Linked DNA regions of Azospira inquinata. The protein of the gene in region 2 interacts with the protein of the main gene of each other region in a pairwise test. Links are inferred from orthologs where the notes say so. Each region holds a gene or a part of one and is shown on either strand. Other genes may lie near its edges.

Region 1 (4,546 bases), 990 kb from region 2 along the record:
TGACATTTGTCAAGCCAGGGGGCTTTCGGCCCCTGCCCGGCGCCCTCCGAGAGGGGGCCAAAGCCGCAAGGGGCAAGGCTCTCCCGGGAGGTGGGGGAAGACCGGGGAGGCCCGGGAAAAATGGGTAGACCGTCCCCCTTTTCCGTTCCCAACCGGGTCAGGTGACCCGGGCAAAACGGCTCAAAAATCCTTCAGCTGCAATGCCCGCCCTGCTGGAAGGGATCGAGGAAATTCTGGCAGATGAATTTACCTACCTTGCCCCGCCAGGTGCCGGGCTCGTGGTTCTTGTAATAGCTGATGCGCTTGGTCAGGGTGTAGCAGCCCTGGGGCGGCCACTGGAGAAAGAGCAGGACGGCGAAGGTGTAGTTGAAGACCAGATCCACCACAAAAGCGGTGAGGGCCAGGGGCACGGCCAGTACCTTGACCAGGGGAGTGGCCTGGTGCCAGCCCTGGTAGAGGGCCGCGCAGGCCAGGAACAGGACCCAGAAAACGTAGAGATAGAGGAAGAAAAAAGCGACGGAGGACATGACCAAGGCTCCCGAAGAGGGGAAGGCCGAACCCGGCGGATTCGGGGAAATTCCCCGGGACCATTGTCCCACGGCCCTCCCGGACTTGTCCGTGGCATATATGACATTTATTCCCACGCCCCGGGGGGAAGGGGGAAGGCGGCGGCCTCAGTTCCCGGAGGAGGCGGAGGGAGCCGCCTGGGCGCCTTCCAGCCCCAGGAGCAGCTTTTTGATGGGGGCAGGTAGGGCCGCTTCCCCCACCCGGGACCAGGGCAGCCATTCCCAGCTCCCTTCCCGGAGCATGCGTTCCGGCCCCACCCGGCACAGCCAGGGGCTCAGGATCAGGCGGAAATGGGTGAAGGTGTGGCGCAGGGGCGGCAGGGGTGCCGCTGCCAGCAGATCCAGGCCCAAACGCTGGGCCTGGGCCGGGGCGGATTCCTCCGTCCCCGCTTCCGGCAGAGTCAGCAGGCCGCCCCAGATGCCGCTGGGGGGACGACGCTCCAGAAGAATGCGTTCCCCGTCGTGGAAAATGCAGGCACTCACCTGGCGTTCCGGCACCGCCTTGCCCGGCTTACCCTCGGGCAGCTCCTCCTGGCGCCCTTCCCGACGGGCAACGCAGTGTTCCTGAAGGGGGCAGAGTACGCAGGCCGGTTTGCTCCGGGCACAGAGTCCGGCCCCCAGGTCCATGATGCCCTGGGTATAGGCCACCATGTCCGGCGCCTCAGGCAGCAGGGCTTCCGCCAGGGCCCAGAGTCCCTTTTCCACCCTGGGGCTGCCGGGAAAACCGGCAATGCCGAAACAGCGGGTCAGCACCCGCTTCACATTGCCGTCCAGAATCGCCGCCCGGCAATCGAAGGCGAAGGCGCCGATGGCCGCCGCCGTGGAACGGCCAATGCCGGGCAACTGGGCGATCAATTCCGGAGAGGGAGGAAAGTGGCCGCCGTACTGGGCGCAGACGGCCACGGCACAGGCGTGGAGATGGCGGGCCCGGGCGTAGTAGCCCAGACCGGACCACAGCTCCAGCACCCGTTCCAGGGGGGCCGCCGCCAGGTCCGCCAGGGTGGGAAAGGCCTCCAGGAAACGGGCGTAGTAGGGAATCACCGTACTCACCTGGGTCTGCTGGAGCATGATTTCCGAGAGCCAGATACGGTACGGGTCCCGGGTATTCTGCCAGGGCAGGTCGTGGCGCCCTTCCCGGCGCTGCCAAGCCACCAGCCGGGAAGCGAATTCCCGGAGGGCGGCGGGGTCGGCGGGGGGCAGAGGGACCGGAAGGGCCCGGGGGGTGGGGGCCAAAGGGGGCTTAACGGCCGTTGCCGCCGCTCACCGGGCGCACCTGGCTGGCGGCCAGCTTGGCCCGTTCCCGGGCCTTTTCCACCGTTTCCCCGCTGGCCAGGGCCACCCCCATGCGGCGCTTTTTAAAGCTCTGGGGTTTGCCGAACAGGCGCAGGTCTGTGCCCGGCACCTGGAGGGCTTCCGCCACCCCTTCAAAGGCGATGCCCGTCTCTTCCAGGCCACCGTAAATGACCGCAGAGGCCCCCGGGTTGCGCAGGGTGGTATCCACGGGCAGGCCCAGAATGGCCCGGGCATGGAGCTCAAATTCGGAGAGGCGCTGGGTGGCCAGGGTCACCAGCCCCGTGTCGTGGGGCCGGGGGCTAACCTCGGAAAACCATACCTGATCGCCCTTGACGAACAGTTCCACGCCGAAAATGCCCCGGCCGCCAAGCCCGGCGGTAATGCGATGGGCGATATCCCGGGCCTTTTCCCGGGCACCGGCAGACATGGCCTGGGGCTGCCAGGATTCCACGTAATCCCCGTTCAGCTGATGGTGGCCGATGGGGTCGCAGAAGGAGGTTTCCACCTGGCCCGTGGTGCCCAGGGCCCGCACCGTGAGCTGGGTGATTTCGTAGTCGAAGTCGATAAAGCCTTCCACGATCACCCGGCCCTGATCCACCCGGCCGCCGGATTTGGCATAGTCCCAGGCAGGGGCCACTTCGGCGGCGCTGCGCACCAGGCTCTGGCCCTTGCCGGAGGAGGACATTACGGGCTTGACCACGCAGGGGTAGCCGATGCCGGGCTGGCTGTCCGTGCCGTCGATGGCAGCCTGGAGTTGATCCAGGGAATCGGCGAAGCAGTATGGGGAAGTGGGCAGGCCCAGCTCTTCCGCCGCCAGACGGCGGATGCCTTCCCGGTTCATGGTGAGACGGGCGGCCCGGGCCGTGGGAATCACCTCCGTCAGGCCTTCCGCCTCGATCTGCACCAGCATGTCCGTGGCGATAGCCTCGATTTCCGGCACCACCAGATGGGGCTTTTCCAATTCCACCAGACGGCGCAGGGCAGCCCCGTCCGTCATGTCGATCACATGGCTGCGATGGGCCACCTGCATCCCGGGGGCATGGTCGTAGCGGTCCACGGCGATCACCTCGACACCCAGGCGCTGCAAAGCGATAATGACTTCCTTGCCCAGTTCGCCGGCACCCAGCAGCATGACGCGGGTGGCGGAGGGACTCAAGGGTGTACCGATTCTCATGGGTTCTCTCCCGTCTGGTTTTGTCGCCGCAGCACACACACTGGGCCTGGACGCCACGGACCGCAAGGGCCCCCGCGAAGGGGCAGCCCACCTATTCCGGTCCGGCGCTGGCGTAAGGTCGCAAATTTTAACACGCCGCTTTTTTCCCACCCCTCACCCACCGTCACACCATGAACGCCACCGCCCCCTTTTCCGTCGCCAGCCCGGCGGCGCCCTTTGACAGCCGTAGTTTCCGCAACGCCCTGGGCAGCTATGCCACGGGCGTCACCGTGGTCACCGCCCTGGGCCCGGACGGCCGCCCCCTGGGGCTCACCGTCAATTCCTTCAGCTCCGTCTCCCTAGAGCCGGCCCTCATTCTCTGGAGTCTGGCGGCCCAGTCCCCCAGCCGGGAAGCCTTCGTCCAGGCCAGCCACTTCGCCGTCAATGTGCTGGCTCTGGACCAGGAAGCCCTCTCCAACCGCTTCGCCTCCCGGGCCGAGGACAAATTCGCCGATCTGGACTGGGCCCCGGGCCTGGGGGGCGCGCCCCTGCTGCCGGGCTGCTGCGCCACCTTCCAATGCGCCAATGAGGCCCGCCACCCCGGGGGAGACCACCTGATTTTCATCGGCCGGGTGGAAGCCTTTGAGCACCAGCCGGAACGCTTGCCCCTGGTCTTCCAGGGCGGAGCCTACCGGCAGCTGGCGCCCCTGGGCCGCTAAAGCTCGACCGCCCCGCCCGCCGGGCCCATCCGGCGGGCGGGGATAAAAGGCAGGGGCGGGGCTTCCCGCCGCCGCCGCTTTGCTCTACAATCCGGTTCCTCTTAGCGGGCGTCGTATAATGGTATTACCTGAGCTTCCCAAGCTCATGAAGAGGGTTCGATTCCCTTCGCCCGCTCCAGCTTTCCCCCTCCGCTCCATTCCCCGCCTTACCCCCACCCTTCGTTTTTCCTCCCCGTTTTTCCTGTTTAAGGTTTCTGGCTCTACGCCTGTCAGCCAAGCCCCAGGCCCCTGAGCGGCCAATCCCTAGTTTGGCGACCATCCCCATGGCGGCGCTTTCGGCGCACAATAGGACATGGTCGAGCCCCCGGGTTCCGACCCCTTGGAAACCACCCGCGAGAGGAGATGCACGTTGCCTGAAAAACCCCAATCCCCCAGCACCGTTCCCAGCACTGTCCGCAAGACCAAGAGCGTCGCCCCCAAGGCCGTGCCACCTCGCGCTGCCAAGGCCGGTGACGTGGCCCCGGCCCGCAGCCAGGGCGGCATCGAAAAATTCGTGGTGGGCCAAGCTGTGGCTGCCGCCCAGACCTCCAAGGCCGTGGCGGTGAACGACATTATTAAGACCGTGGCCAAGGAAGGCCTGGGCGGCGTGGCCGAAACCCTGGGCGCCATTGTGGCCGGGGCTTCCCCGGACGATGTGAAGGCCCTGCGCAAGGCCCTTTTCCAGGATGAGGAAAAGCAGCCGCCAAAGCGGCCCATCAGCCCGGATGAGGAATTAGCCGAGGACTGGCGTAATGGGGGCTATCCCTACAAAAACC
Region 2 (4,705 bases):
TCCATGTGCATGAACACGGCCCCGGGAATGTGATTTTCCTGGTAGGCGGCTTCCCCGGCCTCAGGAGCCGCCAGGTTATGGCGACAATCCACCACCCGCCAATCCGGGTCTTCCAGATGGTCGGCCAGTTCCGCCACGGAAATCAGGGGGGAGACGGTCATCAGGCCTGCTCCGCCAGCCAGGCCTTGGCTTCGGCTTCGTCGCTGAAAACCTGCACATCGGCGTGCACAAAGGCCTGGGATAGCCAGGCGCTCCAGGCCACCCACTGGCTATCGGTCAGGACCGCCACCCGGCGGAAGGCGTCCCCGTGGGTCCGGCCGAATTTCACTTCGGCCCAGGCAACGTCCAGGGTGAAATCGGCCATCTCCCGCAGATCGAAGAAGAGATCCACCGGGCCTTCGAATTTAGTCTTGTAATTGACCAGCTCTTCGAATTCCCGGTAATCGGCCAGGGTAAATTCCCCGAAAACGGACACCGATACCAGGCTGCCTTGATGGTCGGTTGCGATCATAGTTTTGCTCTCCACTAAAAATTGGGGATGCCCAAGTGTATCCCAAGCCCCGGCCAAACGCGGCGTCCGGCGCCCCGGGCAAGGGCAAAGAAAAAGGGCGCCCCCTGGGACGCCCTGTTTCGGCTGACCACCCGCCCTACAGGTGGGGGGCCATGATGCGACGATAGAATTCGTGGAAGTGCTGCATGCCGTCTTCCATGGGAGATTGGTAGGGCCCCACTTCGCTGCGGCCTTCCTTGAAGAGACGCCAGCGACCCCGGTCCATGCGTTCGCCGATGTCGTCGTCCTCAATGGCGGTTTCCATGTAGGCGGCCTGCTCGGCTTCGATGAACTCCCGTTCGAAATCCACGATTTCTTCCGGATAGTAGAACTCCACCACATTCATGGTCTTGTTCACATCCTGGGGTACCAGGGTGGACACCACCAGGACGTGGGGATACCACTCCACCATCACATTGGGGTAGTAGGTCAGCCACACGGCGCCCTGCCGGGGGGATTCCCCCTTGGCGGCGTAGAAGTCCCGCACCGCCTTCTGCCAGCGGGCATAGACCGGGGAGCCTTCCTTGAGCAGGGAGGTAATGCCCACCCGCTGGACGGAATACCATTCGCCGAACTGCCAGGTAAGGTCGTCGCAGGTGACGAAATTGCCCAGACCCGGATGGAAGGGGACCACGTGGTAGTCCTCCAGATAGACCTCGATGAAGGTCTTCCAGTTGTAGTTGCACTGGTGCATTTCCACCCGGTCCAGCTTGTAACCGGCGAAATCGAATTCCCCAGCCACATTCATCCCGGCCAGATCCTGACCGACGGAGCGGGGCCCCTTGAAGAGCAGTCCGTTCCAGGATTCCAGCTTGCGCTTATTGAGATTGAGGCAGGGATTGGCGGGGAAATGGGGGGCGCCGATGAGGCTGCCTTCCGTGTCATAGGTCCAGCGGTGCAGGGGACACACCACGTTTTCCGCATTGCCGCTGCCCTGCAACATGACAGCCTGGCGGTGGCGGCAGATATTGGACATGTCGTACACCCCGTCCGGCTGGCGCACCACCATACGGCCATGATCCTGCCATTCCAGGGTCCGGTAATCGTGCACATGGGGCACCATCAGCTCATGGCCGACGTACCCGGGCCCCTGCTCGAAGAAGAGTTTCTGCTCCAATTCGAACATTTTTTCGTCGAAATACCAGTCGACGGGGAATTGGGTTACGGCCGGAGCCAAATGGTTGCTGGTGACGATCTCGGACATCTCCACACCTCCGGGAAGTGGCAAAGGGTAGAAATCAGTTAATAAATCAAGGGAGGCGGGATTGTAGCCTGGATCAAATTTGACCAAAAGCCCCTGAATAAGTTATTTTTTCCCGTTTCTGATGGCTATTGACATGGATCAAACCGCCCCGTCATCCACGCCTGCGGACGGGCAAGAACCCGCCCCTCTCAAATTCGAAACCGCCCTTACCGAACTCGAGCGCATCGCCCAGGCCATGGAGGGTGGCAAACTGTCTCTGGAAGAATCCCTGGAAGCCTATCGCCGGGGCACGGAACTGCTCCAGTTCTGCCAGCGTCAACTGCAAGTCGCCGAGGAAAAAATCCAGGTACTGGAAAACGGCTCCCTGCGCGACTTTCGCCCTACCGAATCCCACTGAAAGCCTTGTCCATGTCCGCCACTGCCCTGCCTTTTCCGGAATGGATGGGGGCCGTTCAGGCCCGCACCGAAGCGGCCCTGGGCCGCTTTTTGCCGGCCCCGGATCACGCCCCCGCCACCCTGCACCAGGCCATGCGCTATGCCGCCCTGGGCGGGGGCAAGCGGGTACGGCCCCTGTTGGCCTTCGCCGCTGGGGAAATCACCGGGGCCCCGGCGGATCTGCTGGACAGCGCCGCCTGCGCCGTGGAGCTGATCCACGCCTATTCTCTGGTCCATGACGACCTCCCGGCCATGGACAATGACGTGCTGCGCCGGGGCCGCCCCACCTGCCACGTGGAATATGGGGAAGCCACGGCCATGCTGGCCGGGGACGCCCTCCAGACCCTGGCCTTCGACCTCCTGGCCCGGCCCCTGGAACTGGCACCGGCCCGGCAGGTGGAATTGCTCGCCCTCCTGGCCCAGGCCAGCGGCTCCCGGGGCATGGCCGGCGGTCAGGCCATTGACCTGGAGGCGGTGGGCCGGGCCCACGACCAGGCCCTGACCCAGCCCGAACTGGAATTGATGCATGCCTTAAAAACCGGCGCCCTGATCCGGGCCGCCGTGCTCATGGGCGCCCTGTGCGGCGAGGCCCTGGCACCGGAGGCCCGGGCGCGCCTGGACACCTACGCCAAGCGGGCCGGCCTGCTGTTCCAGGTGGTGGATGACATTCTGGACTGCACGGCCAGCACCGCCACCCTGGGCAAAACCGCAGGCAAGGATGCGGCGGCGGACAAACCCACCTACGTCAGTCTCCTGGGCCTGGGCGGCGCCCAGGACTACGCGGAAGAGCTGCGCCGCCAAGCCGTCACCGCCCTGGATATTTTCGGCCCCCGGGCCACCCGCCTCATCGCCCTCACCGACTTCATCACCCACCGCAAATTCTGACCGGCTTATCGGAGCGCAAGCCCAGCCATGTCCGCCTACCCCCTCCTCGACACCATCCACGATCCCAGCCAACTGCGTCGGCTGGAGCGGCGCCAGCTGTTGCCCCTGGCCGATGAAATCCGGGCCTTTCTCATCGAATCCGTGGCCCGCACGGGGGGGCACCTATCCTCCAACCTGGGAACGGTGGAACTGACCATCGCCCTCCACTACGTCTTCGAGACCCCCCGGGACCGGCTGGTCTGGGACGTGGGGCATCAGTGCTACACCCACAAGATCCTTACCGGCCGCCGGGAGGGCATGGCCCGGCTGCGCATGGCGGGAGGCGTTTCCGGCTTTCCCAAGCGCACGGAAAGCGAATACGACACCTTTGGGGTCGGCCATTCCTCCACCTCCATCTCCGCCGCCCTGGGCATGGCCCTGGGGGCCAAGCAGAAGGGGGAAAAGCGGGCGGCCATCGCCATTATCGGCGACGGGGCCATGTCCGCCGGCATGGCCTTCGAAGCCCTGAATAACGCCGGGGTGGCGGACGCGGACATGCTGGTCATCCTCAACGACAACGAAATGTCCATCTCCCCCCCGGTGGGCGCCCTGAACAAATACCTGGCCCGGATCATGTCCGGCAACTTCTATTCCGCCGCCCGCAAGGCCGGAGAAAAGGTGCTGGGCATGGCCCCGCCCCTGCTGGAACTGGCCAAGCGGGCGGAAGAGCACGTCAAGGGCATGCTCACCCCGGGCACCCTGTTCGAGGAACTGGGCTTCAACTACATCGGCCCCATCGACGGTCATGACCTGAATGCCCTGATCCCCACCCTGCAAAACCTGAAGGACATGAAGGGCCCCCGTTTCCTCCACGTCATCACCAAAAAGGGCCATGGCTACAAGCTGGCGGAGGCGGACCCGGTGCTCTACCACGGGGTCTCCAAGTTCAAGCCGGAGGAAGGCATTCAGACCGGCAAGGGCGGAGGCAAACTCACCTACACCCGGGTGTTTTCCGACTGGCTCTGCGACATGGCCGCCGCCGATCCCCGGCTGGTGGGCATCACCCCCGCCATGGGGGAAGGCTCCGGCCTGGTGCGCTTTGCCGAGCTGTTCCCGGAGCGCTACTACGACGTGGGTATCGCGGAGCAGCATGCGGTCACCTTCGCCGCCGGACTGGCCTGCGAAGGGTTGAAGCCCGTGGTGGCCATCTATTCCACCTTCCTCCAGCGGGCCTATGACCAGCTCATCCACGATGTGGCCCTGCAAAACCTGCCGGTGACCTTCGCCATCGACCGGGGCGGCCTGGTGGGGGCGGACGGGGCTACCCACCACGGCGCCTTCGATCTCTCCTTCCTGGCCTGCATCCCCAATCTGGTGGTGATGTGCCCGGGGGACGAAAACGAATGCCGGCGCATGCTCACCACCGCCTTCCTCCACGACGGCCCCGCCGCCGTGCGCTACCCTCGGGGCGGCGGCATGGGCATAACGCCGGAGACGGCCCTGGAACCCCTGCCCCTGGGCAAGGGGGAAATGCGCCGCCGGGGCCATAAACTGGCCTTTCTGGTCTTCGGCAGCCCCCTGGGTGCCGCCCTGGAGGCCGCCGAGGCCCTGGACGCCAGCGTAGCCAACATGCGCTTCGTCAAACCCATGGA

What was found. Proteins that work in one complex are often made in the same cells at the same time.
Region 1: the proteins of Azoinq_RS03090 (region 2) and purT interact in binary tests that used the Escherichia coli proteins (3 or more experiments, as listed by UniProt). The link is inferred for Azospira inquinata from one-to-one orthologs.

What each region holds. Positions count from the first base shown.
Region 1 is NZ_CP064782.1:1,688,972-1,693,517, reverse strand. The notes cover bases 921-3,699. They hold purT (formate-dependent phosphoribosylglycinamide formyltransferase), read right to left. Parts: upstream 3,034-3,699; coding sequence 1,807-3,033; downstream 921-1,806. Other genes in these bases: Azoinq_RS07740 (flavin reductase family protein), read left to right, coding at 3,204-3,699; mutY (A/G-specific adenine glycosylase), read right to left, coding at 921-1,799. Also shown: Azoinq_RS07755 (hypothetical protein), read right to left, coding at 192-527; more of mutY, read right to left, coding at 675-920; more of Azoinq_RS07740, read left to right, coding at 3,700-3,731; ppk2 (polyphosphate kinase 2), read left to right, coding at 4,084-4,546. UniProt on the Escherichia coli protein: Involved in the de novo purine biosynthesis. Catalyzes the transfer of formate to 5-phospho-ribosyl-glycinamide (GAR), producing 5-phospho-ribosyl-N-formylglycinamide (FGAR). Formate is provided by PurU via hydrolysis of 10-formyl-tetrahydrofolate.
Region 2 is NZ_CP064782.1:701,312-706,016, forward strand. The notes cover bases 1,181-4,118. They hold Azoinq_RS03090 (polyprenyl synthetase family protein), read left to right. Parts: upstream 1,181-2,162; coding sequence 2,163-3,074; downstream 3,075-4,118. Other genes in these bases: Azoinq_RS03080 (aromatic ring-hydroxylating oxygenase subunit alpha), read right to left, coding at 1,181-1,754; Azoinq_RS03085 (exodeoxyribonuclease VII small subunit), read left to right, coding at 1,888-2,151; dxs (1-deoxy-D-xylulose-5-phosphate synthase), read left to right, coding at 3,102-4,118. In the rest of the region: Azoinq_RS03070 (sulfurtransferase), read right to left, coding at 1-161; Azoinq_RS03075 (SpoIIAA family protein), read right to left, coding at 161-511; more of Azoinq_RS03080, read right to left, coding at 648-1,180; more of dxs, read left to right, coding at 4,119-4,705.